DNA from 2 places in the Chromobacterium rhizoryzae genome. Region 1 is predicted to be linked to the other one. Evidence: predicted binding sites of a transcription regulator. Region 1 holds the regulator's gene; the other holds the start of a gene.
What was found. Region 1 encodes FNR, which switches genes on or off when oxygen is low (the NO sensors DNR and NnrR bind a similar motif). Its sites were predicted from a motif close to TTGATNNNNATCAA; they were not measured.
Positions count from the first base shown of each region.

Region 2: a site for FNR is predicted at 8,350-8,363, ahead of ccoN (cytochrome-c oxidase, cbb3-type subunit I). Genes of this name have one in related genera too.

Region 1 is NZ_CP066126.1:4,050,658-4,066,286, reverse strand. It holds gene JC616_RS18450 (pseudouridine synthase) at 1-11, shown strand, start outside; gene JC616_RS18445 (hypothetical protein) at 122-547, opposite strand; gene mutS (DNA mismatch repair protein MutS) at 614-3,160, opposite strand; gene JC616_RS18435 (GbsR/MarR family transcriptional regulator) at 3,477-4,043, shown strand; gene JC616_RS18430 (cytochrome ubiquinol oxidase subunit I) at 4,046-5,386, shown strand; gene JC616_RS18425 (cytochrome d ubiquinol oxidase subunit II) at 5,383-6,396, shown strand; gene ugpQ (glycerophosphodiester phosphodiesterase) at 6,534-7,292, shown strand; gene JC616_RS18415 (substrate-binding periplasmic protein) at 7,279-7,983, opposite strand; gene JC616_RS18410 (methyl-accepting chemotaxis protein) at 7,990-10,002, opposite strand; gene JC616_RS18405 (alanine/glycine:cation symporter family protein) at 10,566-11,981, shown strand; gene hemN (oxygen-independent coproporphyrinogen III oxidase) at 12,049-13,455, opposite strand; gene fnr (fumarate/nitrate reduction transcriptional regulator Fnr) at 13,565-14,311, shown strand; gene JC616_RS18390 (DUF1853 family protein) at 14,371-15,294, opposite strand; gene JC616_RS18385 (RNA methyltransferase) at 15,284-15,629, opposite strand, start outside.
Region 2 is NZ_CP066126.1:1,054,422-1,070,050, forward strand. It holds gene JC616_RS04750 (ArnT family glycosyltransferase) at 1-499, opposite strand, end outside; gene JC616_RS04755 (peptide MFS transporter) at 679-2,055, opposite strand; gene JC616_RS04760 (YbaY family lipoprotein) at 2,502-2,921, opposite strand; gene JC616_RS04765 (FixH family protein) at 2,921-3,448, opposite strand; gene ccoG (cytochrome c oxidase accessory protein CcoG) at 3,452-4,903, opposite strand; gene ccoP (cytochrome-c oxidase, cbb3-type subunit III) at 5,059-5,976, opposite strand; gene JC616_RS04780 (cbb3-type cytochrome oxidase subunit 3) at 5,973-6,164, opposite strand; gene ccoO (cytochrome-c oxidase, cbb3-type subunit II) at 6,168-6,782, opposite strand; gene ccoN (cytochrome-c oxidase, cbb3-type subunit I) at 6,799-8,223, opposite strand; gene JC616_RS04795 (M61 family metallopeptidase) at 8,696-10,474, shown strand; gene pepN (aminopeptidase N) at 10,557-13,181, shown strand; gene JC616_RS04805 (Hsp20/alpha crystallin family protein) at 13,262-13,693, opposite strand; gene JC616_RS04810 (SgrR family transcriptional regulator) at 13,811-15,481, opposite strand; gene JC616_RS04815 (MFS transporter) at 15,601-15,629, shown strand, end outside.

The DNA of each region.
Region 1 (15,629 bases):
GCAAGCCTTGAACCGCATCCGAAGCGAGGCCTGCCTGGCGCCGACAGCGCAAAGAAAAACGGGGAAGCTTTCGCTTCCCCGTCCTGGGTGTCGCACGCGGCCCTGTTCTTTGGGCCTGCGTTTAGGCGCGGTGGCTGTCCTCGAAGTAGGCGATAGGCCCGGCGCTGGTTAAGCCGATGTGGAAGGTCGAGCTTTCCGGGAAGGTCTCGCCTATGCTTTCCGCAGCGCGCACGATCTCGTACAGCACTTCCACTTCCTTGAATTTTCGGGTGATGTTGTCATTGCCCAGCAACCAGGCCCGGATTTCCTCGGCATGCGGGTGGTTGTTTTCCAAGTCCAGCTGGCAGGCCGGCGTGCTGATCAGGCTGATCGCAGGCGGCATGCTGATGTCCAGTTGTTGCAATTGTTGGTTCGCCAGTTCGGCGAAGCTGGACAATTCGAGGTTGGCCCGCTCGCGGATGGAGGAAAGGGCAATGCTTCCATCGTCCGTGACCTGACTGAACAGCTGGACCAGGCCCGGGGCGGTGGCAGTGTTTTCAAGCGACATTGTTGTTGCTCCTGTCTCGGATGTTACCTTCTAGTAATATAGGAAACGTCCCCGGGTCTGGCCTGGTCATTTGGCCAGTTTCTTTAATTCATAGAGCAGAGCTTGCGCTTCCCGTGGCGAGAGATCGTCTAGATCGACCTCCAGAAGGCGTTCGACCGCGGGATTCGGTTCCGGTTCCACGTTTGCCGTCGTGGGTAAACTGATAAATAGGTCTGGCTGCACGCGGCTGGCGGAGTGGTTCTCCAGTTCGGTCAGATAGCGGCGCGCTTCCCGGATCACTTTGCCGGGCACGCCGGCCAACTGGGCCACCGCCAGGCCGTAGCTCTGGCTGGCCGGACCTTCCTCCACATGGTGGAGGAACACGATGCGGTCCTTGTGCTCCACCGCGGACAGATGGACGTTGGCGACGCTGGGGTATTCGCTTTCCAGGCTGGTCAGTTCGAAATAATGGGTGGCGAACAGCGTATAGGCGCGGCTTTTCTCTATCAGCGCCTTGGCGATGGCCCAGGCCAGCGCCAGGCCGTCGAAAGTGGAGGTGCCGCGGCCCACTTCATCCATCAGCACCAGCGAGTGTTCGGTGGCGTTGTTGAGGATGTTGGCGGTTTCCGTCATTTCCACCATGAAGGTGGAGCGGCCGCCGGCCAGGTCGTCCGAGGCGCCGATGCGGGTGAAGATGCGGTCTATCGGCCCGATCACCGCGCGTTGGGCCGGCACGAAGCTGCCGACGTGAGCCATCAGGGTGATCAGCGCGTTCTGGCGCATATAGGTGGATTTACCGCCCATGTTCGGGCCGGTGATCAGCAGCAGTTTGCGGGTGTCGGACAGCCGGGTGTCGTTGGCGATGAAGCGCTCCACCTCCGCCTCCACCACCGGGTGGCGGCCTTCGATGATTTCCAGCCGCGGTTCGGCGACGAATTCCGGCTCCACGTAGTTGTTGACGCTGGCGCGCTCGGCGAAGGCGGACAGCACGTCCAGCCCGGCCACCGCCTGGGCGATCAGCTTCAGGTCGGGGATGTGCGGCGCCAGCTGGTCCAGCAGGTCTTCGTACAACTGCTTTTCCAGCGCCAGCGCGCGGTCCTGCGCCGACAGCGCCTTGTCTTCGAATTCCTTCAGTTCCGGCGTGATGTAGCGTTCGGCGTTCTTCAGCGTCTGGCGGCGGCGGTAATCGTCCGGCACCTTGTCGCCCTGGGCCTTGGTGACTTCGATGTAGAAGCCGTGCACGCGGTTGAATTCCACTTTCAGCGTGGGAATGCCGGTGCGTTCCTTCTCGCGCGCTTCCAGCGCCAGCAAGAAGGCGCCGCAGTCGGTCTGGATCGCGCGCAATTCGTCCAGCGTGGCGTTGAGGCCGTGGTTGATCACGCCGCCGTCGCGCAGAAAGGTGGAGGGCTCGGGCAGGATGGCCTGGCTGAGCATGGTTTCCACCGGGGAGTCGTCCGGCAGCAGACGCGCCAGCTCGCCCAGCAGCTCGGCGTCCAGGCCGGCGGCCAGCCGCTTGACGCCGGTCAGCGCCTTCAGCGAATCGCGCAGCGCGGCCAGATCGCGCGGGCGGGCGCTGCGCAGCGCGATGCGGGCGGTGATGCGTTCGATGTCCGCCACTTCACGCAGCTGGGCGTGGGCGTCGTCGTAGGCCGGCAGCAGGGCGCGCACCGCTTCCAGCCGGCGGGCCAGTTTGCCGTGGCTGCGCACGGGGTGGTGCAGCCAATGGCGCAGCAGGCGGCTGCCCATGCTGGTGGCGCAGCCGTCCAGCAGCGAGGCCAGGGTCGGCGACGGTTCGCCGCGTATGGTTTCGGTCAGTTCCAGGTTGCGGCGGGTGGCGCCGTCCATGCGGATCAGTTCGCCGGCGTCTTCCACCGCCAGATTGGCGATGTGGGCCGGGTTCACGCTCTGGGTGGTCTTGACGTATTCCAGCAGCGCGCCGGCGGCGCCCACCGCCACCGGCAGGGTGTCGGCGCCGAAGCCGGCCAGGTCGCGGGTGCCGAAGTGCCGGGTCAGCGTCATCTGCGCCGATTCGATGTCGAACTGCCACGGCGGCAGTTTTTTCTTGGGCGCGGCCACGGTTTCGAACACATTGAGACCGGTGTCGTCCGGGATCACCAGCTCGGCCGGCTTCAAGCGTTCCAGCTCGCTGTGCAGATCGTCCACCCGGGTCTGCAGCACTTTGAATTCGCCGCTGGCGAGGGATAGCCAGGCCAGGCCCAGCACGCCCTTGACCATGTTCACCGCCAGCACCAGGTTGTCGCGCTTGTCGTCCAGCAGCGCGGCGTCGGTCAGCGTGCCGGGGGTGACGATGCGCACCACCTTGCGTTCCACCGGACCCTTGGACAGGGCCGGATCGCCGATCTGTTCGGCGATGGCGACGGATTCGCCCATCTTGACCAGGCGCGCCAGATAACCTTCGGCGGCGTGATAGGGCACGCCGGCCATCTTGATCGGATTGCCGCCGCTGGCGCCGCGTGTGGTCAGGGTGATGTCGAGCAAGCGAGCCGCCTTCTCCGCGTCCTCATAGAACAGTTCGTAGAAGTCCCCCATGCGATAGAACACCAGCTTGTCGGCGTGTTCGCGTTTGATGGCCAGGTATTGCTGCATCATCGGGGTGTGTTGGGGCGTGCTCATCGGCTATGGGCTCTTATGTTTTCAATGGACAACAGGATGCCGCGGCCGCGGCCCGCGGATCAAGGCCGCGCGGGCGCCGGGCATCCCTGATTAAAGATTTCAGCCCCGCGCGGGGCGGGGCTTTGGAGAGTCGGCGCTATTTTAGCGCAGCCCGACAGCGGCGTCAGCCGCGCCGGGTATGGGTGTTGCAATGCGGTTTGCATGGGGCGGCGTCTTGTCAAGCGAGCCGCTCAACGATGGTTGTGATTGACTTGGTTTCATTGCGAATTTATGATTTATATCAAAGTTTCAGAAATTCCTGAAAATTGAGAACGTCATGAATCTATCGCCACTCGTCCAGTCTTTCGTGCTGCATTTCGGTGAAATGGGCAGCCGCTGGGGCATCAATCGCACCGTCGGGCAGATCTACGCGCTGCTATATGTATCTGAGAAGCCGCTGAACGCGGATGAAATCGCCGAAAGCCTGAGCTTCTCGCGCTCCAACGTCAGCATGGGACTCAAGGAGCTGGAGTCCTGGCGCCTGGTCCGGCTGCAGCACTTTCCCGGCGACCGCCGCGAATATTTCTCCACGCCCGACGATGTGTGGGCCATCTTCAAGACCCTGGCCGAGGAGCGCAAAAAGCGCGAGGTGGAGCCCACGCTGACCATGTTGCGCGGCGCCATCATGGAGAAGCCGGCCAGCGACGCGGAGCGCCACGCGCAGCAGCGGATGAAGGAGATGCACCAGTTGATCGAACTGGTGACCACCTGGTTTTCCGACATCCAGCACATGGACGTGGAGACCTTGCAACGCTTGATGAAACTGGGCTCGCAGGTGCAGAAGATCCTGCAGTTCACCCACTCGCTTTCGAAACTGACCAGTCGCGACGGCGACAGGGAGTAGCTATGGACTTTGACCCGCTGGTATTGGCGCGCATTCAGTTCGGCGCCAATATTTCCTTCCACATCTTGTTTCCCACCATCAATATCGCGATGGGCTGGGTGCTGCTGTTCTTCAAACTGCGCTATCTCAAGACCGGCCAGCAGGGCTGGATGGACGCCTACGGCTTCTGGGTGAAGATTTTCGCGCTGTCCTTCGCGCTGGGCGTGGTCAGCGGCGTGACCATGAGCTTCCAGTTCGGCACCAACTGGCCGGGCTATATGCAGACGGTGGGCAATATCGCCGGCCCCTTGCTGGCCTACGAAATCCTGACCGCCTTCTTCCTGGAGGCCACCTTCCTCGGCGTGATGCTGTTCGGCCGTTCCAGGGTGTCGGAGCGGGTGCATACCTGGGCCACCTTCCTGGTGGCCTTCGGCAACACGGTGTCGGCGTTCTGGATCCTGGCCTTGAATTCCTGGATGCAGACCCCGGCCGGCTTCAAAATGGTGGACGGCAAGGCGGTGGTGACCAGCTGGCTGGAGGTGATCTTCAATCCTTCGCTGCCTTACCGGCTGACCCATATGCTGATCGCTTCCGGTCTGACCACGGCCTTCCTGGTGGCCGGCCTGTCCGCTTATCGCCGGCTGAAGGGCGATCGCAGCGACGGCGCCAAGATGGCCTTGAAAACCGGCGTGATCACCGCGGCCTTGCTGATTCCGCTGCAGATCTTCGTGGGCGACATGCACGGTCTGAACACCTTCAAGCATCAGCCGGCCAAGCTGGCGGCGATTGAAGGCGTCTGGCATACCGAGAAGGGCGCGCCGCTGTTGCTGTTCGCGCTGCCCAATGCGGAAACGCGGCAGAACGATATGGCGGTGGGCATTCCCAAACTGGCCAGCCTGATCATCACCCACGATCCCAACGGCGAGATCCGCGGCCTCAACGAGTTCGCCCAGCATCCGCCGGTGGGCAAGGTGTTCTGGAGCTTCCGGGTGATGGCGGGCGTCGGCGCGCTGATGTTGCTGGTGTCCTGGCTGGCCTGTTGGCAACTGCGCCGCCGCGGCCAGTTGGCGCCGCTGATGCTGCGGGCGCTGGTGGGCATGACCTTCGCCGGTTGGGTGGCGACCCTGGCCGGCTGGTACGTGACCGAGATCGGCCGTCAGCCGTGGCTGGTGGAAGGGGTGCTGACCACCGCGCAGGCGGCGGGTCCGGCGACCGGAGGCATGGTGGCGTCTACGCTGGCGATGTATCTGGGCCTGTATTTGGTGTTGCTGACCGCTTATGTGTCGGTCTTGTTCTACATGGCGGGCAAGGCTGCCGGGCAGTCCGGCGGCGAAGCCGCGCATCTCGAGGAGAAACTGGCATGAGTGGCGCTGTGTATTGGTTGCCGGTGGTGTTCGCCGGCCTGATGGCCCTGGCCATGCTGATTTACGTGGTGCTGGACGGTTACGATCTGGGCGTGGGCCTGTTGCTGCCCTTCGCCGAGGACGACGAGAAGGACATGATGATCGCGTCTATCGGTCCGTTCTGGGACGCCAACGAAACCTGGCTGGTGCTGGGCGTGGGCTTGTTGCTGGTGGGCTTCCCGCTGGCGCACGGCATCATCCTGGGCGAACTCTATCTGCCGGTGGCGCTGATGTTGGCCGGCTTGATCGTGCGCGGCGTGGCTTTCGATTTCCGCGTCAAGGCGCGCGAACCGCACAAGCCGTGGTGGAATGTCGCCTTCGCCTGCGGTTCCCTGTTGGCGGCGTTGACCCAGGGCGTGATGCTGGGCCGCTATCTGACCGGTTTCGCCGAAGGCTGGCTGGCCTGGGGTTTCGCCTTGCTGGCCGGCATCGGCCTGGCGGCGGCCTATACGCTGTTGGGCGCCGGCTGGCTGATCATGAAAACCAGCGGCGCCTTGCAGGCCAAGGCGGTGGCCTGGGCGCGGCGCAGCCTGGCCGGCGCCGGCCTGTCGGTGCTGCTGGTGTCGGCGGCCACGCCGCTGGCCAGCAGCCATATCGCCGCCAAGTGGTTCGCCTTGCCGGAGTTCCTGTTGTTGCTGCCGCTGCCCTTGGGTTGCATCGTGTTGTTCGCCACCTTGTGGGTGATCCTGCCGCGGCTGGCGGTGCGCCAGGCGGCAGGCAACGACAATTGGTGCTGGGCGCCGTTCGCCTGCACCGTCGGCATCGTGCTGTTGTCGTTCTGGGGATTGACCTATAGCGTGTTCCCTGAGGTGGTGATCGGTCGGTTGAACATCTGGCAGGCGGCCAGCGACACCGCGGCGCTGTGGGTGATCTTCTGGGGCGCGGCGGTGGTGCTGCCGGTGATTCTGCTGTACACCGCCTTTGTCTATCGGGTGTTCCACGGCAAGGCCAATGCGCTGACTTACCAATAAGCTTGCGATTTCCGTCCTTGACGAAGCCGCCTTTGCCGAGCAGAGGCGGCTTTTGCCATACTGGAAGCGCGTCATCCGCCTGCAATCCGCGTCGGCGACAATGACGCCTTTTGTCCGAGGTCCGCAAGGAAGCGCCCATGTCCCAGTCCACGTCCGGCCGGCAATGGCCTTATCCCCGCTTCATCGCCCATCGCGGCGGCGGCGTCCTGGCGCCGGAGAACACTCTGGCGGGATTTCGCGAAGGTCTGCGCTACGGCTACCGCGGCGCGGAATGCGATGTGAAGCTGTCCGCGGACAATGTTTGCTTCCTGCTGCACGACGACACGGTGGAGCGCACCAGCAACGGCCGCGGCGCGGCGGCGGCGATGAGCATGGCGCAATTGGCGCGGCTGGACGCCGGCGGCTGGAAGGGCGCGGCTTTTGCCGGCGAGCCGATGCCGACGCTGGACAATGTCGCCGCTTATTGCCTTGCGCACGGCATCGCCTTGAACATCGAGATCAAACCCTGCCCGGGACGGGAGGCGGACACCGGCGCGGCGGTGGCGGCGGAAGCCGCGCGGCTATGGGTCGGCGCCGCGCAGCCGCCCTTGCTGTCGTCTTTTTCCGACGAGGCGCTGCGCGCCGCGCGCGATGCCGCGCCGTGTCTGCCGCGCGCCTGGCTGGTGGAGCAGGCGCCGGCGGACTGGGAGGCGCGTTTGCGCGAGCTGGCTTGTATTGCGCTGCACTGTGATCACCAGAGCTTGAACGCTGAGCTGAGCGCCGAGATCAAGCGAGCCGGCTTTCAATTGCTGTGCTATACGGTGAACCGGCCGGTCGACGCCGAGCGCTTGCTGGCCTGGGGCGTGGACAGCGTCTGCACGGATCGCTTGGATTTGCTGCGGCCTATTTCAGATTGAAAGCCTTGAAGCTCCCGTCCGCCTTCATCGTCAGGATGGCGTGGTTCAGCCGTTGCATGGCGTCGTCGCTCAATTGAGGATGGCAGGCGAAATAGATGTCCGTCTCATTCACCACCAGGGCGACGCGCGGCGTCGCCATTTTCATTTTGTCGGCCATGCCCTGTATGCCCACATCCAGCGTGGCCAGCAAGTCGATGCGGCCCAATTGCAGTTTGCGCAGGCTGGTTTCCAAGTCCGCGCTTTCGTCCAGCGCCCAGCCCTGTTGTCTTAGCCGGCTGGCCACGGCGGTGCCGCGCACGGCGCCGATGTGGAATTGCCGGGCCTGCTCCGCCTTGCCGAAGCGGCGGGTCTCGTCTTGACGCGCCAGCAGCACCAGCCGCAGGCGGATGATGGGCTCGCTCCAGCGGAACAGCGCCTCGCGTTCGGGAAAGCGGGCGGCGGTCAGGCAGGTGTCCGGGGTGTGCCGGACCAGCAGCACCGCGCGGGCGGTGGGGTAGGGCGCGAACTTGAACGGCAGGCCGGCGCGTTGCGACAGCGCGCGCATCAGGTCGATGGTGGCGCCGGAGACGCGTTGCTGATCGGCTGACACTTCGATGATGGGAGGCTGAGGGCTGACCAGTATGGTCAGCCCGGCCGCCGCGGCCGGCGCCGGGGCCAGCGCCGCGATCCCCAGCCACAGCAGGCGCCGCATCGCGGCCTAGACGCTGAAGCGGCCGGCGAGCTGGCCCAGCCGCTGCGACACCGACTGCAGTTCGCCGGCGGTCTGCGCGCTGGCTTCGACGGCGCTGGCGTTGGTTTCCGACATCCGCGCCACGCTCTCCACGTTTTGCGCCAGGGACTGGCTGGCGCTGCTCTGTTCCTTCAGCCCCTGAGTGATTTGATGGATGCTGTCCAGCACCTGGTCCACGCATTGGCGGATGGAGGCGATGCTGGCGCCGGCGTTGCGGGTGTTTTCCTGGCCTTGCATGATGGCGCTCATGCCGGTTTGCATATTGGCGATGGCCTGCTGCGAGGTGCGCTGGATGTCGGAGACGATGGTGCTGATCTCGGTGGTGGATTGCGCGGTGCGTTCCGCCAGCTTGCGCACCTCGTCGGCCACCACGGCGAAGCCGCGGCCTTGTTCGCCGGCGCGCGCGGCTTCAATGGCGGCGTTCAGCGCCAGCAGATTGGTTTGGTCGGCGACATCGCGGATCACATCGACGATGCTGGCGATGGACTCCGATTGCTGGCCCAGCGCGCCTATGGTTTCCGAGGCCGAGGACACGTCGCGCACGATGCTGTCCATGCTGGCGCTGGCGTCGTGGATGATGGCGTTGCCCTCGCTGGATTGGCTGACCGCGGCGCGCGAGAGTTGATTGGCTTGTTCCGATTGCTCGGCGCTGACCATCAGGCTGGTGCTCAACTGTTCGATCGCCGCCGCCATGCTGGCCGCCGCCTGAGTTTGCTTGGTGCTGCTGTGGGACACGTTCTGGGCGCTTTGCGCCATCTGGTCGGCGGCCGAATTGACTTCGCGCGAGGTGTCCAGCAACTGGGTCACGGTGTCGCGCAATTGGTCGCGCATCTGGCCGATGGAGGCGAGCAAGCTGCTACGGTCCTGTTCGCGCAACTGGATGCGGGTGCCCAGCTGGCCGGCGGCCAATTGCTCGACCACGCTTTGAACGTAGAAAGGCTCGCCGCCCAGTTGCAGGGTGATGGACAGATAGAGCTGGTGGAACAGGAAGCTGGCCAGCAGCATGGCGGCCAGGCCGATGCCGATGTAGAAATTGCGCTGGGCCTGCATCCGTTCGATGCGGGCTTGCAGCAGCGTGTCCAGATTGTTCAGCGTCACGTCGCCGAAGCGGGCGCCGATCTCGGCGTTTTTCGCCGCCATGCCGCTCACCGCCAAGGCCGCGCCGGTTTGGCCGGCGATGGCCTTGTCTATGGCCGCGCCCTGGCCTTGATGAAACGCGGCCAAGGCCTGGGATTCGGCGTTCAGCGCGGTCTTCAGCGCCGGATTGTAGGCCAGCGCCTTGGCCAGATCGCCATTCAAGCCGTCCAGCGCGCCGTTGATCAGCGGGCGCAGTTCCACCAGGCGGTCGCGTTCCGCCGGCGTCAGCGCCTGGCCGGCTTCCGGTTTGGCGGCCCAGGCCAGCGCTTCGCCGATGTAGTTGCTCAGCGAGGGCAGCTTGGCGGTGGCGGCGTCCATCAGGTAATAGCTGTCGATGTCCGGGTCCAGCGTCAGATTGGAATTGTCGCTGGCGGCGCCGAGCAGGGCGTTGAGTTTGTCCGCGGTGCTGTCGAAGCTGGCGATCACTTGCGGCGGCGGCGCTGCGCCTATCCGCGACAGCGTGCCTCGCGCGGCGCTGGCGGTTTTCCAGGCCTCGTCGGTTTGCAGGATGGCGCCGTATTGTTCATGGGCGCTTTGCAGCCGGTTCCAGCCTTGCTCCAACTGCGCCTGCGCCGCCGGCAGCGCCGCCTTGGCGGCGGCCTCGCCCTGCGCCGCTCGCACGGCCAGATCCTGAGCTTGTTCCAGCGCGCCCAGCAGGTGATGCAGCGGCTGGATGTAGGACACGCCGACTCTTTCTTTTTGCGAAAAGTCGATATTGTCCTGATTGGTTCGATACAGACCGTACACCATATAGAGTAAGGCGACGGCAAAGACCGCGCCGATCAGCGCAAAGCGGCTGGGGTAGCTCAAGCGCTGCATCAGCCTTACCACGGGCGTTGTCATGATTTCGCTCCTGACTGTGGCGGCGACGCCCGCAATGTGAACGTCTACCGCGCCAGTTCCAGAATAGGCAATTTTCACGGACTGCGATTGCCGCATGAAATGCGATGGCTGGGCTGAAGCGTCGCGTATCAGTTCATTGCGGGCGGGAGCATGAGCTTTGCCTTGTCTGGCGTATGAAGGCAACCGGCCATAATGCTTAAGTCATCAAAAATGACTTTTGATTGTTTTGTGCTTGGATAAATAGGCCGCTCTCTGGACGGGATCAATGACAAAGGCGTTCCCGGGCGCGACGGAAAGCCGGCTGGCGCGGCTTTGGCCGATGGCGTCCGGCATTGCCAGCAATCACTCTATTTTGCTAAATTCGCCGGGTTTCGCATCAAAACAGTCTGACGAAGCGGTGTCCCGAAGCAGGCGGCCTGACGGCCGCGGGGAGCCGTCTCGTCAAGACCGCAACCCTCGAGCCCGGCGCCAAGATCGGGACGGGGTCAATCTTCCAGTCTGAAATCCTTCCGGCGCGCGTCGCCCATTTCCAGATTGCCACGCTCAGAGCTTTAAGAGGATCCATGGACTTGCTTCATTCGTTTATCAATGCCGCCAATGATGTGATTTGGGGCAAGATGCTGATCGGTCTGTTGTTGGCCGTCGGCTTGTATTTCTCGTTGCGTTCCGGCCTGTTGCAGCTGAGGCTGTTCGCGCGCGGCTGGCGCGAAATGATGGGCGGCCGCGGCGGCCATCGCAGCAAGGACGATATTTCGCCGTTCCAGGCTTTCGCCACCGGCCTCGCCAGCCGGGTGGGCACCGGCAATATCGCCGGCGTGGCCATCGCCATTGCCGCCGGCGGCCCCGGCGCGGTGTTCTGGATGTGGCTGACCGCCATGCTGGGCATGGCCAGCGCTTTCGCCGAATCGACTTTGGCGCAGCTGTTCAAGACCAATCACCATGACGACACCTTCCGCGGCGGCCCGGCCTACTACATCCAGAAAGGCCTGGGGCAACGCTGGCTGGGCGTGATCTTCGCCCTGTGTCTGATCCTGGCCTTCGGCCTGGTGTTCAACGCGGTGCAGGCCAACTCCATCGTGGCGGCCACCGAGGGCGCCTGGGGCTGGAACCGCTATATGGTGGGCATCGCCCTGGTGGTGATGACTGCCCCCATCATTTTTGGCGGCGTGCGCTCGGTGGCGCGGGTGGCCGAGTGGCTGGTGCCGGTGATGGCGGCCATTTATCTGCTGATGACCTTCTATGTCTTGGCGGCGCACGCGGCCGAGCTGCCGGGTTTGATCGTGTTGATCGTCAAGAGCGCCTTCGGTCTGGAGCAGGCGGCGGGCGGCTTTGCCGGCTATGCGGTGAGCCAGGCGATGATGCTGGGCATCAAGCGCGGCCTGTTCTCCAATGAGGCGGGCATGGGCTCCGCCCCCAACGCGGCGGCGACGGCGACTTCGCGTCACCCGGCGAGTCAGGGCGCGATCCAGATGTTCGGCGTCTTCATCGACACCATGGTGATCTGTACCGCCACCGCCGCCATCATTCTGCTGTCCGGCGTGTATGACCAGGGTTTGAGCGGCGTGGCGCTGACGCAGAAGGCGATCGAATCGCAGTTCGGCCCGATAGGCGCGTCCTTCCTAGCGGTGGCGATGTTCCTGTTCGCTTTTTCCACCATCATCGGCAATTACGCTTACGCCGAGGGCAATGTCGAATTCATCCGCAGCAATAAGGGGATCTTGCTGGCCTTCCGTCTGATCGTGCTGGCGATGGTGATGTTCGGCGCGGTGGCCAGCCTGCCGCTGGTGTGGGATATGGCCGACTTCGCCATGGGCCTGATGGCGCTGATCAATCTGGTGGCCATCGTGCTGCTGTCGCGTTATTTCTTCATCGTGCTGAAGGATTACGAGCGTCAGCTGAAGCGGGGCGAGTCCACCCCGGTGTTCAAGGTGGCGGATTACCCGGAACTGGCCGCCAAGGTGGAAAAAGACATCTGGTAAGCCTGCGTCCGGCTCCAACGATAAACAGCCCGCGTCCAGACGCGGGCTGTTTTGTTGCTAGCCCCGTTCAAATGGTCTTGGAGTAGCGCGCCTGGGTGCGGCGCTCTCGCAGATGCCGGTCGAAGATCATCGCGATATTGCGGATCAGGAAGCGGCCCTTGGGCTCCACCATGATGAAGTCGCCGTCGAAGGACAGCAGGCCCAGTTGCTGGTATTCGCGGATCTGCGGCAGTTCTTCGGCGAAGTACTCGGCGAAGTTGATGCCGTGGATCTCTTCCAGCGCCTCCACCGACAGCGAGAAGCGACACATCAGGCCCTGGATGATGCTGCGGCGCAGGATGTCGTCATTGTCCAGCGTCAGCCCGCGCAACACCGGCAGATGGCCGCTGTCCAGCGCCGCGTAATAACTGTCCAAGTCCTTGGCGCTCTGGCTGTAACAGGGGCCGATCTTGCCGATGGAGGACACGCCAAGACCGATCATGTCGCAGTCCGCATGGGTGGAGTAACCCTGGAAATTGCGTTGCAGCCGGCCCTGGCGCAGGGCGGAGGCCAGTTCGTCGTCCGGCTTGGCGAAGTGATCCATGCCGATGAAGACATAGCCGGCGTCGGCCAGGCGCTGCACCGAGTCCTGCAGGATGTCCAGCTTGGTTTCCGGCGAGGGCAGATCGGCCTCGTTGATGCGCCGCTGCGGCATGAACACGGTGGGCAGGTGGGCGTAGTTGTACAGCGCCAGCCGGTCCGGCCCGATGGCGATCACCTTGTCCAGCGTGCGGCGCACCGATTCCCGGGTCTGCAGCGGCAGGCCGTAGATCAGATCGACGCTGACGGACTTGAAGCCGGCGTCGCGCGCGGCCTGGATCACCTCCAGTGTTTCCTCTTCGGACTGCACCCGGTTCACCGCCTGCTGCACCGCCGGTTCAAAGTCCTGAATCCCGACGCTGATGCGGTTGAAGCCGAGTTCGGCCAGTTTGAAGATTGTCGCCGCGCTGACTTTGCGCGGGTCTATTTCTATGGAATACTCCCCCTCCTTCAAGAACTCGAAATGAGTCTTGAGCAAGGTCATCAATCGTTCCAGTTGCGCGTCGGACAAGAAAGTGGGGGTGCCGCCGCCGAAATGCAGCTGTATCACTTGCTCGCGGCGGCCCAGACAGGAGGCGATCATGCGGACCTCCTTCTCCAGGTAGTCCAGGTACAAGTCCGCTTTGCCGCTGTCCTTGGTGATGATCTTGTTGCAACCGCAGTAGTAGCAGATAGTGTTGCAAAAAGGTATATGAGCGTACAATGATAAAGGTTTCCGGTTGGCGCCGATGCTGCGCTGCCGTAGCCAGTGGATGTAGTCTCTTTCGGCAAAACCCGGCGTAAAGCGATCCGCTGTCGGGTATGACGTATATCTAGGACCTGTCCCGTCGAGGCGCTCAATCAGCGCGCGGTCGAATTCAAAATGGGCAGGAGAAAATGGGTGGGTGGTCTTCATGTCGTATTTGGATGGCAAAACCTCTGGTGGACTGGTAAATTTGCGGAAATCCTGCGAATTTCGCTTTGATAAGGGTCAAGCTTCATCGCAAGCTTGTACTAAACATGCCATGTCCGATCAGAACCATATCTCTTTGCATAACCTGAAGGTCTCCTGCTCCAACTGCAGCCTGAAGGAACTTTGTCTACCTGTGGGGCTTAACCGCGAGGAGCTGACCCAGCTCGACGCGGTGATCCGCCAAAGCCGCCGTTTGAAGCGCGGCGAGTACTTGTTCCGCAGCGGCGAAGGCTTCCGTTCGCTGTTCGCGGTGCGCACCGGCTTCTTCAAGACCAGCGTCGCCAGCCAGGACGGCCGCGAGCAGGTCACAGGCTTCCATATGTCCGGCGAACTGATGGGCCTGGACGGCATTTCCGCCAATGTGCACGGCTGCGACGCCATCGCGCTGGAGGACAGCGAGGTGTGCGAGCTGCCGTTCAGCCGCATGGAGAGCCTGGGCCGCGAAATTCCCACCCTGCAGCACCATTTCTACCGTCTGATGAGCCGCGAGATCGTTCGCGATCAGAATGTAATGTTGTTATTGGGCAACATGAAGGCGGAAGAGCGCCTGGCCGCCTTCCTGCTCAATCTGTCGCAGCGTCTGTCCACCCGCGGCTTCGCCGCCAACGACTTCATCCTGCGCATGAGCCGCGAGGAAATCGGCAGCTTCCTCGGCCTGAAGCTGGAAACCGTCAGCCGCACGCTGTCCAAGTTCCAGCAGCAAGGCTGGATCACCGTCGATCACAAGCACATCCAACTGGTGATGGTGGACGAATTGAAGGCGCTGATTTCCGGCTGCGCTCACGCCAACGGACATTGATTCCGCCGCGCGGGCGGACAGATGGAAAACGCAAGGCAAGCCCTCGGGCTTGCCTTTTTTCATGGGGCCGGCGCGCAGTCCGCGATTTGCAGCAGCAGCCGCGACAGCGGCGCTTCCTGAGGCCAGCCCGGCGGCACGGCGAAGCCGCGGGCCACTTCATGCCAGTCGCCGTCGGGGCCGGGTTGCAGTTCGGCCAGTAGCTGCGGCGCCTCGGCCTGTTCCAGGCGCGCGCGCAGTTCCGCCGCGTCGGCGGTGTGTTCCCGTGAGCGGCGCGCCGGCGCCAGCCAACTGAGCCTGGGCAGCCAGGCCCAGCGCGAATCCGCATTCAACGCCGGCCAGTCGCCGCGCAGCGGCCAGTATTGCCCGTACAGCGGCTGGGCGCCGGGCGGCGCTTCCGGCGCGGTGTCGCGGGCGTGGAAGAGCCAGCCGCTGAGCCGGGCGCCGACCGCGCAGCCCTCAAAGCCCGCCGGAAGCGTCGCTTGCGCCGCCGGGTGGCGGGACAGGCGCAGCTGGGTTTGCAGTTTATGGGCTTTCAGCGCCCAGGCGTCGCGCAGGCTGGGGCCGGTCAAGGTGTCCGCGCTGCGGCCCAGTTGCAGATAGAACTTGCTGGCGGCTTCCAGATGCAGCGGTTGGCCGTCTAGGCGCAGCAGGAAGTCGAACTCGCCGACGGTGCGGCCGTCCGGCGCGCGCACCGGCAGATTGCTGGCCACCAGTTCGATGTGCGGCGCCAGCCGGAACCAGAAGGACAGCAGCCGTTCCGCGTAATGGCCCAGACGGCGGGTGGGCTGGCGCGCCAGCCAGTGCTGAAGTTCGGCAGGATCGGCGTCCAGCGTTTGCAGCAAGGCCGGGCCGTCGGCCCCCAGCAGCCGCTGCGGCGGGATGTCCGCGCCGCTGCGCCAGGGAGAGGGCGCGGAGAGCAGAAAAGCCAGATCGCGCACCGCCGGGTGCGCGTAGGGCAGGGTGAACGGCGGCTTATTCGCCATCCTGTCCGGGCGCGTCGCGGCGGACTTCGCCGTCGGCGGCGCGCTGCACCTGTTTGAGGAAGCCGCGCAGGATGTCGATTTCCTCGCGCAGCAGGCCGGAGCGGTTGAACAGGGTGCGCATCCGGCGCATCATCCGTTCGCTGTTGCGGCGGCGGAAATAGCCTATCTTGTCCATGGTCTGTTCCAGGTGGCCGCAGAAGCCCTCCACCTCGCCCAGCGCCGCCGCGTCGCTGTCTGCGCGCAGATAGTCGACGTCCACGCCGGTGTGGCTGAACAGTTCGTAAGTCATCACCTGCACCGCCATCGCCAGATTCAGCGAGAAGTAGTCCGGGTTG
Region 2 (15,629 bases), 2.3 Mb from region 1:
AGCCCCAGCGGCGGCTGTCGCGCGCCAGAGCGTGCCAGAAAGCGACCTGGCTCAGGGTCACGCAGAAGAGCAGCGCCGGATCGGTCATCACCGTGCCGGCGGCGCCGAGGAAGAGCAGGCCGCTGGCCAGGATCAGCGCGGCGGCCATGGCGGCGTCTCCGCCGCTGCGGTGGCGCATCAGGTGGGCGCTGAGGCCCAGGGTGGCGATGGCCAGTAGCAGCGAGGGCAGGCGCGCGGCGATTTCATCGACGCCGAACAGGCCCATGCCGGCGGCGGACAGCCAGCTGGACAGTGGCGGTTTGGCCCAGAACGGAATGCCGTAATCGTGCCACAGGGTCACCCAGTTGCCGGTTTCCAGCATCTTGCGGGCGATTTCGCCGTAGCGCGCCTCGGTGGTGTCGGTGAGCGGAATCGCCCACATGCCGGCGAGGCGGAGCAGCAATAGCAGCAGCAGGACGGCGAAGGCGCCTTGCTGCCAGGAGAGACTTGATCTTTTCATTCGGGGTGGAGGGCCGTCGGCGCGCGCGGGCGCGGCGGCGAATAAGGGCCGGAATCTGGAAGCCCCGTATGATAAAGCCTTTTCTCCGGTCTGTGTTGGCCGGGGACGGCGCAAAAAAAGCCGGCGTCCGCCGGCTGCTTGCGGAGCCGGGCTGGGCGCCCGGCTGGCGACGCTTGGCCTTATTGCAGGCCGTGCATCATTTTCTTCAGTTTGTAGGACAGCGCGAACAGCACCAGCGAGCTGACGCCGGCCATGGCCACGAACAACATGAAGAAGTCGTGCAGATTGCTGATGGCGTAGCCGAGGAAGTGCGGCACCGGCTTGCTCGGGTCCGGGTACAGTTCCGACAGGGTGCCGGCAAACTTGTTGGCGGCGGCGTTGGACAGGAACCAGATGCCCATCATCAGACCGGTGAAGCGGGCCGGGGACAGTTTCACCACCAGGGACAGGCCGATCGGGGACAGGCACAGTTCGCCGAAGGTGTGCAGCACGTACAGGCTGACCAGCCACAGCATGCTGACCTTGACGCCCGGTTCCAGGCCTTCCACGCCGAAGGCGATCACCAGATAGCCCAGCGCCAGGAAGAACAGGCCCAGCGCCATTTTCACCGGGGAGTTCGGCTCGCGGTTGTTGTGGCCCAGCTTGGTCCAGATGAGGGCGAAGATGGGCGCGAAGATCACCACCGAAATCGGGTTGATGGACTGGAAGTAGGAGGCCGGCACGGTGAAGCCGAGCAGGTTGCGGTTGGTCTGCTCTTCGGCGAAGAAGGTCAGCGAGGCGCCGGCTTGCTCAAAGGCGGACCAGAAGAAGATCACGAAGGCGGACACGATCAGGATCACCGCCAGGCGCTCTTTCTCTATGCGAGTCAGCGGGGCGTGAACCACTTTTTCGCCGCTGTCGTGGTGGCGCTTAGGCGCCATGCCGATGGGCTTGCCTTCCGGGGTCACCAGGTATTTGTTCTTGAACAGCGAGAACACGACCAGGCTCAGCAGCATGCCGAAGCCGGCGGCCATGAAGCCCCATTTGAAGTCGGCCGGGTGGCCGGTGTCGCCCAGGGTGCCGCAGACCAGCGGCGCGATCAGCGAGCCGGCGTTGATGCCCATGTAGAAGATGGTGAAGGCGGAGTCGACGCGCTTGTCGCCCTCAGGGTAGAGCTGGCCCACCATCGAGGAAATGTTCGGCTTGAACAGGCCGTTGCCGGCAATCAGCATGCCCAGGCCGCCGTACAGCAGCCAGGAGGCGCTTTGCACATTGCTGTCGTGCAGCGATCCGGAGAAGAACAGCATGAACTGGCCAATGGCCATCAGCACGCCGCCCACCAGGATGGAACGGCGGTTGCCCCAGTAGCGGTCGGCGATATAGCCGCCGATCAGCGGAGTCAGGTAGACCAGGCCGGTATAAGTGCCGTAGATGTCGGCGGCGTGAGCCTTGTCGAACATCAGAGCCTTGATCATGAACAGCACGAAAATGGCGCGCATGCCGTAATAGCTGAAGCGCTCCCACATTTCGGTCACAAAAAGCAGATAGAGCCCTTTGGGATGCGAAGTGGTCGACATAGATTATTTCCTTGTGTGACTTGAGTGACACCACTTGAACGAGCAAGATCGAGTGAGGTGTTGTTGTAGTTTTTACTTGCCTTGGATTTTGTAGGCAATTTTTGATAATAACTAGGAAATGTTTGGATGTGAAAATTTTTTAATATTTGTTGCCATACAATCAGTGTTTATAGAGTAAATGCGTCACTAACTGTCTTTATTTGTCATATTTATTTGTAAGCAAAATGACATGGGTGCTGTGAGGCTTCACATTCGGGCTATTGTCGAAAATCCCGGCGGGAGAAGGGCTTAAGCGTGTTTGCGGCGCTGCCGGCCTTGGAGGGGAGGCTGAGGGCCGGGCTCGCCGGCGCTGAGGCAAAACAGCAACACTTGATCGGGCGCCGGCGGCGGCGGACAAAGAAAAAGCCCTGCGGGAAGCAGGGCCGGGAGGCGGAGCGCTTCGGCGTTTAATTGCCGCCGACGGTGTCCAGCCTCAGCTGCGGGTGTTCGTCGGCGCCGGCGCGCAGCACCTCGGTCTGGCGGCTGCTGTTGTAGCGCAGTTCGCCGTCAACGAAGATCTGGCCTTCCACCACGTAGCGGCCGTCGGGTTTGATCGCCTGCTTGTCGTAGCACAGGGAGAAGTCCGCCGGGATGCTGCGCGGCTTTTCCAGGATTTGCTCGGCCAGCAGCTGCGGCGGCGCGTCCTGACGGCTTTGATCCAGCAGGCGAACCTTGACCAGCACGTCCTTGGCCTGGGACAGCGTCGCGCTCTGCTGCGGCGCGATATTGCCGGTCAGGTAGGCGGGCACGAAGCCGCCGGCGTGGGCGGCGCTCATGGCCAGGCCCAGAGTCAGCGCGCACAGGGCGCGGAACCATCGCGTCATCATCAGTCCGCCGGCTCCAGGTTGGGGTGGCCCAGCGAGACGGTCTGGCCTTCAGCCGGCTTCCACTCGCCCTGCAGCCGCCATTGCTTGGCCTGGTCTTCCAGCAGGATGTACCAGTGGTTGGCCTTGACCGGAACCGTCGGCAGCGTGGCCTGGTAGAGATTGGGGCCGGCTTGGCGCATATCCACTTGTTGGTCGAAGTCGTCCTGAGCCGGATGCACCATGCGCATGGTGATGGTGGCGGGCAGCGCCACCTTGCTGGTGGTGATCAGCCGCAGCGTGCGCTGATCCGAGCCCACCATCAGCTGCGCGCTCAGGCCCATATTGAAGGCTTGCTTGTCGCGGCGCAGCTCCATATTGATGGCCTTGCCCTTTTTGTAATAGTCGTCGGTGACCAGGCCGTCGTCGGTGCGGATCGCGGTGGCGAGGAACATCACGCCGACGATGACGGAAATCAGCGGCAGGCCGAACAGAATCCAGGGCCAGGGCTCGCGGTACCAGGGGCGCGGAGCAGGGTGGGTGTGCTGCATGTATTACTCTCCGATGAAGCTGGACTTCTCTTCCACTTGCAGGGAAGGGTTGTTGATGGACTCGATCAGGAAGCGGATCTCGTGGCTGCCCTTGGTCGCGTACTGCGGATCGGCCTGGACGTGAACGGTGACGTCGGTGTTGCCGGTGGCCGCGACAGCGATGTCCTTGCGGTCGGCCTGCACTTTCAGGCCGGGCAAGCCCGATGCTGTGATCCTGAAATGCTGATTCTGTTCCGTAGTATTGATAATTTTAATGATATAGGTGTTTTCCAGCCAGCCGGCATCGGTTTCGCGCACCAGCGAGGCGCGGTCGCGCAGCACGTCCACCTTGAAGGGCTTGCGCATCAGCATGGAGCCGATGGAGGTGGCGATAACGACGCTGAGCACCAGCGTATACAGTATCACGCGCGGGCGCTTGAGCCGGGAGGCGATGGCCTTTTCCGGGTATTTGCCTTCCAGCGCGTTTTCCGTGGTGTAACGGATCAGGCCGCGCGGATAGGCCATTTTATCCATCACCTCGTCGCAGGCGTCGATGCAGGCCGCGCAGCCTATGCACTCGTATTGCAGGCCGTTGCGGATGTCTATGCCCACCGGGCAGACTTGAACGCAGATGCTGCAGTTGATGCAGGCGCCCAGACCCTGTTCCTTCGGGTCGCTGCCTTTCTTGCGCGCGCCGCGCGGCTCGCCGCGCTTTTCGTCATAGGAAATGATCAGAGTGTCGGCGTCGAACATCACGCTCTGGAAGCGCGCGTACGGGCACATGTATTTGCAGACCTGCTCGCGCATGAAGTTGGCCAGCAGATAGGTGAAGCCGGCGTAGAAGAACATCCAGAACGCTTCCCAGGGCCCGTAGTCGAAGCGCGGCGCGGCGGCCACCAGATCGCGGATCGGCGTGAAGTAGCCCACCAGGGTGAAGCCGGTCCACAGCGAGAACAGGATCATCAAGGCGTGCTTGGTGAATTTGAGACGAAATTTGCGCAAGCTCATCGGCGACTTGTCCAGCTTGATGCGCTTGTTGCGGTCGCCTTCCACCCATTGCTCTATCCACAGCATGATTTCGGTGTAGACCGTCTGCGGACAGGAATAACCGCACCACAGCCGGCCGGCGATGGTGGTCCAGGTGAACAGGGCGAAGGCGCAGCACATCAGCAGCGCGGCCAGATAGACGAAGTCCTGCGGCCAGATGGTGAGGCCGAACAGGTGGAATTTGCGTTCGATCAGGTCGAAATGCAGCGCCTGGCGTCCGTTCCAGCTCAGCCAGGGCAGGCCGAGGAAGACCAGCTGGGTGCCTATGACGAAGAGCACGCGCAGATTGTTGAACAGGCCTTTGACGGCGCGCGGATAGATCTTGATATGCGACTCGTACAGAGAAACGGTCTCGGTGGCGTCGGGCTGCTGGCCGGCCTGGCGCGGCGGTTCGACCTTGATCGGAATTTCCTTGAGCGAATCGGACATGGGCGTTTCCTTCTCTGCGGATTTGGCCAAAGCCATGCGCGGCATGGACTTGGCGAAATGCGCGGCTGCGTCGGAGCGGAGATGTTATATGAAATCATATAACATCCTCGCGAAAGAATACTGCCCGCGTGAGCGGGCAGTAGGTCGGCACCGGTTTATTGCGGCGCTTTGGGGTTGTTGGACAAGCCCCAGACGTAAGCGGTCAACAGATGCACCTTGCCTTCACCCAGGAAGTCTTTCCAGGCCGGCATCTGGTTGTTGCGGCCGTTGGTGATGGTTTCGATGATGGTTTTCTCGCTGCCGCCGTACAGCCAGTTGTTGTCGGTCAGATTGGGCGCGCCCAGCTGCGGGTTGCCCTTGCCGTCCGCGCCGTGGCAGGCGATACAGACCGTGGCGAAGGTTTCCTTGCCGCGCACCGCGCGCTCCGCGTCATGCTTGCGCTTGGACAGGGAAAGCACGTAGTTGGCCACGTCCTTGACCTTTTCCTCGCCGAACGCCGCGCCCCAGGCCGGCATCTGGCCGTGACGGCCTTCGGAGATGGTGGTATGGATGGTCTTGATGTCACCGCCCCACAGCCACTTGTTGTCGGTCAGGTTGGGGAAGCCCTTGGCGCCGCGGGCGTCGGAACCGTGGCACTGCACGCAGTAGGTCTGGAACAGGCGCTTGCCCATTTCCTGAGCCTTGGGATCCGCGGCCACGGCCTTGACGTCCTGCTTCAGGAACTGGTCGTACAGCGGCTGATACTTGGCTTCCGCCTGTGCGCGTTCCTTCTTGTACTGGTCTACCGAGGTCCAGCCGAACATGCCTTTCCAGGTACCGAGGCCGGGATACAGGATCAGATAGACCACGGCGAAGGCCAGGGTCACGTAGAACATCAGCATCCACCAGCGCGGCAGCGGGTGGTTGTACTCGGAGAGGTCGCCGTCCCACACGTGGCCGGTGATCTCCACCTGTTCGCCCTTTTGCACCTTGATCTTGGATTGCGAAAACACCAGATAGGTCAGCCAGACGAGGCCGCCCAGCACGATCGCGGTGATCCAGATGTTCCAGAATTCGCTCACGAAATCACTCATTTTCTTGCTCCGTTGGAAGCTTGGTCTTGTTCCGCTTCCTGCACCTTGTCGTCGTCGAGGAAGGGCAGGTTGGCCGCGTCCTCATACCGGTTCTTGGAGCGCTTGCTGTAGGCGATGCCCAGCACCACGATGAAGAATGCAAAGCACACTACCGTGAACAGCGAGCGTCCGATGGTTACCCAGTCCATGGCTTAACGAACGTTCTTCAAGGCAAGGCCCAGGCCTTGCAGGTAAGCGACCAGCACGTCCATTTCCGACTTGCCCTCCACCTGGGCCTTGGCCTCGGCGATGTCCTTGTCGGTATAGGGAACGCCCACCAGGCGCAGCGCCTTCATCTTGGTCGGCACAATGTCGGCGTCGGCCAGATTCTTGGCCAGCCACGGGAAGGCCGGCATATTGGACTCGGGAACCACGTCGCGCGGGTTGATCAGGTGCACGCGGTGCCATTCGTCGGAGTAACGGGCGCCCACGCGGGCCAGGTCCGGACCGGTGCGCTTGGAGCCCCACAGGAAGGGGTGGTCGTACACCGATTCGCCGGCCACGGAGTAGTGGCCATAGCGCTCGGTTTCAGCGCGGAACGGACGGATCATCTGCGTGTGGCAGGTATGGCAGCCTTCGCGGATGTAGATGTCGCGGCCGGCCAGCTGCACGGCGGTGTAGGGCTTGACGCCGGCCACCGGCTGAGTGGTCGATTTCTGGAAGGCCAGCGGCAGAATTTCCACCAGACCGGCCACGCTGACGACCAGCAGGGTGAACACGATCAGATAGCCGACGTGTTCTTCGATCAGTTTTTGTATCTTATCCATGATGTTTCCTTGCGCCTCAATGAGCGTGGGCGGTGATGGCCGGGATCTTGGCGTCTACGGCACGGCCCGCGGTTACGGTGCGGAAGGTGTTGTAGGCCATCAGGAACATGCCGAGCAGGTACAGGAAGCCGCCGAGCAGACGCACGAAGTGGTACGGATAGGTGGCCTTGACCGCCTCTACGAAGGCGTAGGTCAGGGTGCCGTCCGGGTTCAGCGCGCGCCACATCAGGCCCTGGGTCACGCCGGAGATCCACAGCGCGGCGATGTACAGCACCACGCCGACGGTGGCGAGCCAGAAATGGGCTTCAACCAGCTTCAGGCTGAACATGGATTCGCGGCCGAACAGGCGCGGAATCAGGTAGTACATGGAACCGATGGTGATGAAGCCCACCCAGCCCAGCGCGCCGGAGTGCACATGGCCGATGGTCCAGTCGGTGTAGTGGGACAAGGCGTTGACGGTCTTGATCGACATCATCGGGCCTTCGAAGGTGGACATGCCGTAGAAGGACAGCGAGACCACCAGGAATTTCAACACCGGATCGGTGCGCAGCTTATGCCAGGCGCCGGACAGCGTCATGATGCCGTTGATCATGCCGCCCCAGCTCGGAGCCAGCAGCACCAGGGAGAACACCATGCCTACGGACTGGGTCCAGTCAGGCAGGCTGGTGTAATGCAGGTGGTGAGGACCGGCCCACATATAGGTGAAGATCAGCGCCCAGAAGTGCACCACGGACAGGCGGTAGGAGTAAACCGGACGGCCGGCCTGTTTCGGGATGAAGTAGTACATCATGCCCAGGAAGGCGGCGGTCAGGAAGAAGCCCACGGCGTTGTGGCCGTACCACCATTGCACCATGGCGTCCACGGCGCCGGAGTAGGCGGAGTAGGATTTCCACAGCGACACCGGCACGAAGGCGGAGTTGACGATGTGCAGCAGGGCCACGGCCAGGATGAAGGCGCCGTAGAACCAGTTGGCCACGTAGATGTGCTTGACCTTGCGGATGGCGATGGTGCCGAAGAAAACGATGGCGTAAACAACCCAGATCACCGCGATCAGCAGTTTGATCGGCCATTCCAGCTCGGCGTATTCCTTGCTGGTGGTCAGGCCCAGCGGCAAGGTGATGGCGGCCAGCACGATCACCAGCTGCCAGCCCCAGAAGGTGAAGGCGGCGAGCTTGTCGGAGATCAGCCGGACGTTACAGGTACGCTGCACCACGTAATAGGAGGTGGCGAACAGGCCGCAACCGCCAAAGGCGAAGATGACCGCATTGGTGTGCAGAGGACGCAGGCGGCCAAAGTGGAACCAGGGGCCGAAGTTCAATTCGGGCCACACCAGTTGGGCCGCAATGATGACGCCCACCAACATACCGACAATGCCCCACACGACGGTCATGATGGCAAATTGGCGCACCACCTTATAGTTATAAGTGGATTGCGTTTCCATTTAGGGTTTTCTCCAAGGTTGCTAACTCAGAACGTGACATATCTAATCGGCGGCTTGAAGTCCGGGAAACTGTCCCCATCTGTACCGATGTGACTGTATCCAGACGATGCCGCAGGGAAAACGACTTTTATTAAAATCAAGCGCTTGACCCAGATCGCAGCGGTACTGATGTCTGTATTAGCAGTTCATCCCGTATTGCGACAGCGCAATTTCCCCATTTAGTTAACCCGGCATTCTAAATCAATTACCCATATCGGGCCAGTTTGGACGGCCGGGGGATGTCGCTTTCCCATTTGTCTTTATTTATGTCTCAAGCGAGCGTGACAGTTCTTGCAAATACTGTTGCTACTGACCGAGATTGTATTGTCTGGCGGCCCAGCCTTCTTGACCTGGATCAAGATGTCATAAAACGCAGCGTTTACCCGCGGCAAGTGCTAAAATCAGAAGGTTTTGCAACGATTGCAGGCAGATCATGACCGTTTCCGTCCGCTACACCCTATGTCCGAGCGCCCCGGAGGCGCATCTTTTCGAGGTCGTCCTGACCGTTTCCCGGCCCGCCAAGAATGGCCAGATTTTCTCATTGCCGGCGTGGATTCCCGGCAGTTACATGATCCGGGAGTTCTCCAAACATATTGTGGAAATTCGCGCGGAATCCGCGGGAAAAGCGGTGCGGCTGGTCCAGCTGACAAAAAACAGTTGGCAAGCCGCGCCAGTCAAGGGCTCGTTGGTTCTACGCTATAAAGTTTATGCGTTTGATCTGTCGGTGCGCGGCGCTTATCTGGACGCGCAGCGCGGCTTCTATAACGGCAGCAGCGTTTTCCTGGCGGCGGACGGCTACGAGAACGAGGCTTGCGAGGTGGAGATCCTGCCGCCGGAAGGCAAGGCCTACGCCGATTGGAAGGTGGCGACCAGCTTGCCGGCGCGCGGCGCGGACAAGAAAACCGGCTTCGGCGGCTATCAGGCCGCCTCTTACGACGAGTTGATCGACCACCCGGTGGAACTGGGCGCTTTCGAACGCGTCAGCTTCAAAGCCTGCGGCGTGCCGCACGAATTCGTCGTCTCCGGCCGCTTCCGCGCCGACCTCAAGCGCCTGGCGCGCGACGCCAAGAAAATCTGCGAATACCAGATCAAGCTGTTCGGCGAGCCGGCGCCCTTCGAGCGCTACGTGTTCATGCTTTTCGTCGGCAAGGACATCTACGGCGGCCTGGAGCATCGCGCCTCCACCGCGCTGGTGGCCAACCGCGACGACTTGCCGCAGCAGGGCGTCGAGGAGATCGGCGACGGCTATCTGAAGCTGCTGGGCCTGATCAGCCACGAATATTTCCACAGCTGGAACGTCAAGCGGATGAAGCCGGCGGCGTTCACGCCCTACGATCTGAACCAGGAAGGCTATACCCGTCTGCTGTGGGCCTTCGAGGGCATCACCTCCTATTACGACGACTTGAGCCTGGTGCGTTGCGGCCTGATAGACGAGAAGCGCTATCTGGGCCTGCTGGCGGAAACCATCAGCGGCGTCGAGCGCGGCGCCGGCCGCTTGAAGCAGACGCTGGAGCAATCCAGCTTCGAAGCGTGGACCAAGTACTATCGACAAGACGAAAACAGCCCCAACAGCATCGTCAGCTATTACACCAAGGGCGCGCTGGCCGCGCTGGCGCTGGACCTGACCATACGCCGCGACAGCCAGGGCCGTCAGTCGCTGGACGACGTGATGCGCGCGCTGTGGCGCAAATGGCTGGACGACGGCAAGGGCCTGGCCGAGGACGAGTGGGAAAGCCAGGCGCAGGCCGTCACCGGCCTGGACCTCAAGGCCTTTTTCGATCGCGCGCTGCGCGGCGTTGAGTCCCTGCCGCTGGCCGAACTGTTGGCGGCCCAGGGCGTGGAGCTGCGCTTCGAGCCGGCGGCCAACGCCGGCGACCGCGGCGGCCTGGCGTTGAGCGGCAAGCCTGCGCCGGCCAGCCTGGGGGTCAAGGCCGTGGCCGAGGCCCAGGGCGTGCGCGTGCTCAATGTCTACGACGGCGGCGCGGCGCAAGGCGCCGGCCTGTCCGGCGGCGACGTGATCGTGGCCATAGACAAGCTCAAGGCCGTGGACCTGGACAAGGCGCTGGCGCGCTACCAGCCCGGCGATAAGCTGAAACTGCACTGGTTCCGCCGCGACGAACTGATCAGCGCGCAAGTGGAATTGCAAGCCGCTCCTGCCGACGCCTGCCGCCTGCTGTTGCAGGACGGCGGCGCGCAGTGGCTGCGCCGCTAATATTCATCGGGTCGGCGCCGCTGCCCGGCGTCGTCCCCCTCCAGCCAAGACCGGCGCAGCCGGCATCGAAGGAGACGTAGACATGGCTCAACAGCCGCAAGTCAAGTACCGCAACGACTACGCAGCCCCCGCTTTTCTGATCGACCGCGTCGATCTGAGCTTCGACATTGAAGACGACGCCACCCGCGTGCACGCGCGTCTGGTGGTGACCCGCAACGACAAGGCCGTGCGCCAGGACGATCTGGTGCTGGACGGCAGCGCCGCATTGGTGGCGGTGACGCTGGACGGCGAACGCCTGGGCGAAGGCGGCTACGCGCTGGCCGACGATCAACTGACCGTGCGCGGCGTGCCGGACAGCTTCATCCTGGAAGTGGAAACCGAGATCGATCCGGCGGCCAACACCAGTCTGATGGGCTTGTACGCGTCCAACGGCAATCTGTTCACCCAATGCGAGCCGGAAGGCTTCCGCAAAATCACCTATTACCTGGACCGTCCCGACGTGATGGCAAAGTTCACCACCACCATCATGGCGGACAAGCATAAATTCCCGGTGCTGCTCTCCAACGGCAACAAGGTGGGCGAGGGCATGGTGGACAAGAAGCGTCACTGGGTGAAGTGGGTGGACCCGTACAAGAAGCCGTCTTATCTGTTCGCCTTGGTGGCCGGCAAGCTGACGGCGCTGAAGGACAAGTTCGTCACCATGCGCGGCCGTGAAGTGGCGCTGGAGATCTGGACCGAACCGGCCGATCAGGACAAGACCCAGCACGCGATGGAGTCCCTGAAGCACTCGATGAAGTGGGACGAGCAGCGCTTCGGCCTGGAATACGATCTGGACATCTATATGATCGTCGCCGTCGGCGACTTCAATATGGGCGCGATGGAGAACAAGGGCCTCAACGTCTTCAACACCAAGTACGTGCTGGCACGCAAGGACACCGCCACCGACGCCGACTTCCAGGGCGTGGAGCGGGTGATCGGCCATGAATACTTCCACAACTGGACCGGCAACCGCGTCACCTGCCGCGACTGGTTCCAGCTGTCGCTGAAGGAAGGCCTGACCGTGTTCCGCGACCAGGAGTTCGGCGCCGACATGAGCAGCCGCGCGGTCAAGCGCATCGAGGACGTCAAGGGCCTGCGCGCTCATCAGTTCCCGGAGGACGCGGGCCCCACCTCCCATCCCATCCGCCCGGACAGCTATATCGAGATGAATAATTTCTACACCATGACGGTGTATGAAAAAGGCGCGGAAGTGGTGCGCATGTATCACACCTTGCTGGGCGAAGCCGGCTTCCGCAAGGGCATGGATCTGTATTTCAAACGCCATGACGGCCAGGCGGTGACCTGCGACGACTTCCGCGCGGCGATGGCCGACGCCAACGACGTGGACCTGGGTCAGTTCGGCCTGTGGTACAGCCAGGCCGGCACCCCGGTGCTCAGCGTCAGCGGCCGTTACGACAGCGTGGCGCGCAGCTACACCCTGAACGTGCGCCAATCCTGCCCGGCCACCCCGGGCCAGGAGCAGAAGCAGCCCTTCCACATCCCGCTGGCCCTGGGTCTGGTGGGCGCGGACGGCGCCGACCTGCCGCTGCGGATGGAAGGCGAGGCCGAGGCGCAGGGCGGCACCCGGGTGCTGGACGTCAAGGCGGCGGAGCAGAGCTTCACCTTCGTCGACGTGCCGGCTGAGCCGGTGCCTTCGCTGCTGCGCGGCTTCTCCGCGCCGGTGAAGCTGGATTTCGATTGGCGCGACGACCAACTGGCTTTCCTGATGGCCAACGACAGCGACAGCTTCAGCCGCTGGGAGGCCGGCCAGACCTTGGCCGAGCGCCTGTTCAAGCAGCTGTTGACGACGCTGGCCGCCGGCGGCGAGCTGAAGTTGCCGGAAACCTTCGTCTCCGCCTTCCGCGCGGTGCTCAAGGACCATGTCGCCGATCCGGCGTTCAAGGCCTTGATGCTGGCTCTGCCTTCCGAGGCGGAAATCCTGGAGATGGTGGAGGCGGCCGATCCGGCGAGCATCCATCAGGTGCGCGATTTCGTGCTGGACGAGCTGGCGCAGGCGCTGCGCGGCGAGTGGCGCGAGGCGTACGAGCTGAGCCAGACCCGCGATTACAAGCCGCAGGACGCCGGTAAGCGCGATCTGAAGAACCGCGCGCTGGCCATGCTGAACCGCCTGGACGACGCCTGGCCGGCGGAGGCCGCCTCCAAGCAGTGCCAGGAGGCGGACAATATGACCGACCAGATGGGCGCGATGCTGGCCTTGCGCGATCGCGACGGCGCCGAGCGCGACGATTGCTTCACCGCCTTCGCCGCCCGCTGGCAGGGCGACGCGCTGGTGATGGACAAGTTCTTCATGCTGGTGGCCAGCAGCCAACTGCCGGGCACGCTGGAGCATGTGCAGGCGGCGATGCAGCATCCGGCCTTCACCTTGAAGAACCCCAATAAGGCGCGCGCGCTGATCGGCACCTTCGGCGCCAATATGGCCTTGTTCCACGCCGCCGACGGCAGCGGCTATCGCTTCCTCGCCGATCAGGTGCTGGCGCTGGACGCGATCAATCCGCAGGTGGCCAGCCGCATCGTCAACGCCTTCCGCCGACTGAAGAAGCTGGAGCCGGCGCGTCAGGCGCTGATGCGCGAGCAGTTGCAGCGCCTGGCCGGGCAAACGCTGTCCAAGGACGTGTACGAGATCGTGTCCAAGATTTTGGAAGCCTGAGTCGTCTCGCGCCGCTCAACACAAAGCCCCGGTTTCAAACCGGGGCTTTTTTCATGGCGGCTTGGGTTGCCCGGCGCGGCTTATTCTACGCGCAGCCGTTGCCCGCCCTGTCCGCCTTGTTTCTTCGGCAGCGTCAGGCTGAGCACGCCGTTTTCATACTTGGCGCTGGCCGCGTTGCGTTCGATCTCGGCCGGCAGCTGGAAGCTGCGCGACACCGCGCCGTAAAACCGCTCGGTGCGCAGCGGGCGTTCGTCCTTGCGCTCGCTGTCCGTCTGACGCACTTCCGCCTTGATGGTGACCAGCGGGCCGTCCACTTCCACATGGATATCCTCCTTGCCGACGCCGGGGATTTCCGCGTGAACGGTGAACAGGGTTTCGGATTCCCTCACGTCGATCTTGATCTGGCTGGGCAGGGGATCGCCGTGCAGCGGCTTGATGAAAAAGCCGGGGCTGAAGTCGCGGAACAGTTCGTCAAACAGGCTAACATTGCCGCGGGAAGGCAGGATGTTCATCTCACTCTCCTTTTAGATCAATGGATTAGGTGTAAAACGGGCCCTGTTGTCGATATAGGGACGCCGCGCGGATTCTCAAGCCCCGGCGCGGGCGGAATGTGGCGGGACGCGCGCGTATCAGTCCGATTGGACAGGTCTCAGCCACAGGCCGGCGAAATCGGTCCAGCCGTTTTCGCTCATTTGCAGGCCGGCCAGCTGGGGACTGGCCTGATGGCCCTGGCGCTCATGCGATAGCGGCAGCACCCAGCCCTCGGCGCACAGCCAGTCGCCGATGGCGGCGTAACCGGCCATCCGCTGTTGGGTGTCCGGCTGGCGCTGGATGTCCTGCAATTGCGCGTTCAGCCGCGCCTGCGCCGCCGCGCCCAGGCCGCGCTGCAACGGTTGCCGGGTGCCCAGCCATTCGTGGCAGCTGTAGTCGCGATCGTCGTGCAAGACCTCGCTGCACAACATCAGATCGGCCTGCCGCCACCAGTCCTGATCGTGAAAAAAGGCGCGCCGGCTGAGGGCGTGGATCTCCAGGTCGATGGACAGGGCGGCCAGGCGCTGGCGGATGGCGGCGGCCAGCGGCGGAAAGCAGGGCAGGTCGTAATGGAACAGGCGCAGGCGGGGGCGGTCCAGCCGGGGGCGGCGCTCGGCTCGCGGCAAGGGATGTCGCCAGCCCGGCAGCAGGCCGGCCGCCGGCGTCTGCAGAACGTCGTTGGCCTGGACCAACGCGGGCTCGGCCAGCCAGCGCATCAGCGGAGCGCGCTCGCTATCCGGCAAGGCCGGGTTCAGCAGCAAATAGGTGCAGGCCGATTGCAGCGTGCCGTTGGCGTCGTCGTTGGCGTAATCCAGGCGCAGGTGGAAGTCCTGGCCGTCGTCGCCGGAGGGAATGAACCAGAGCTCGATCTCGTCCAGCAGCGCCCGCTCGCGGTAATGGGCGGCGAAGGCGGCCAGGCTCAGCCGCTGCTCGCTGTGGCGCAGCGCCCGGAACGGACCGCTGCCCACCGGCAGGCGTTCGAAGTCGGCGCCGCGCCGCAAGGGGACGATGGAGCTGTTGGCGGTGGCCAGCCGCTGCGGCCATAGAAAATCTCCGTCGTCCAAGCGGCAGCTGAAGGACAGCGGATCGTGGACCTCGACCGCGCTCAGGTGGCGGTATTGCCGCTGATAAGGATTGTCGGATTCGCGCAGTCGCAGCAGGCTGGCGGCCGCGGCGTCGGCCTGCAAGGGCGAGCCGTCGTGGAATTGCAGGCCGGGGCGCAGCCAGAAGCGCCAGCGCCTGGCCGCGGCGTCGCTTTCCCAGTGATGGGCCAGGCCGCCCTGCAGGCTTTGCAGCGCGCGGTCGAAACGGCATAGCCGGTCGAATATCTGCCGGACCAGATGGGATTCCAGCCGGCCGCTGACGGTGACCGGGTCCAGGCTCAGCGGCGCATGCGGTATCGGGATGCGCAGGCAGCGGCCTTGCGCGGCGCTGCCCAGGTATTGCGGCAGCGCGCTCAGCAATTGTTCGCGCCGCTGCGGCGGCAATTGGGCGAAGGCCTGCTCCAGCTTGCCGTCGCGCAGCAAGCGCTGCAGACGCTGCCATTCCAGCTGTTCCGGCGGGCAGAGCAGGCTTAGCCGCGATTTGCGGCCGCGCCCCCGGCCCGGCTCCCAGGCCAGCCAGCCGCGCTCGCGCATCTTGGCCAGCTGCAGCCGGGCGTTGCGCTCGCTGCAGTCCCACAGCGCGCACAGCTCGGCCAGCCCCGGCTGGGCGGGCTGCCGGCCGGCGTAGGCCTGGTGCAGCGCCTGATATTGTCGTTCCAGCTTCATGCTCGTTTCCGGTTGAGGGCTAGGCTAAAAGCGGAAGCAATTTGTTTGGTTCGCATCCATTTTTACATTCCGCTTTTAGCAGGATACTGGGGGCACTTCCTGTTTGCATAGGCCTTGGCATGATTGGCGAAAAAGAAATCCAGGTGCG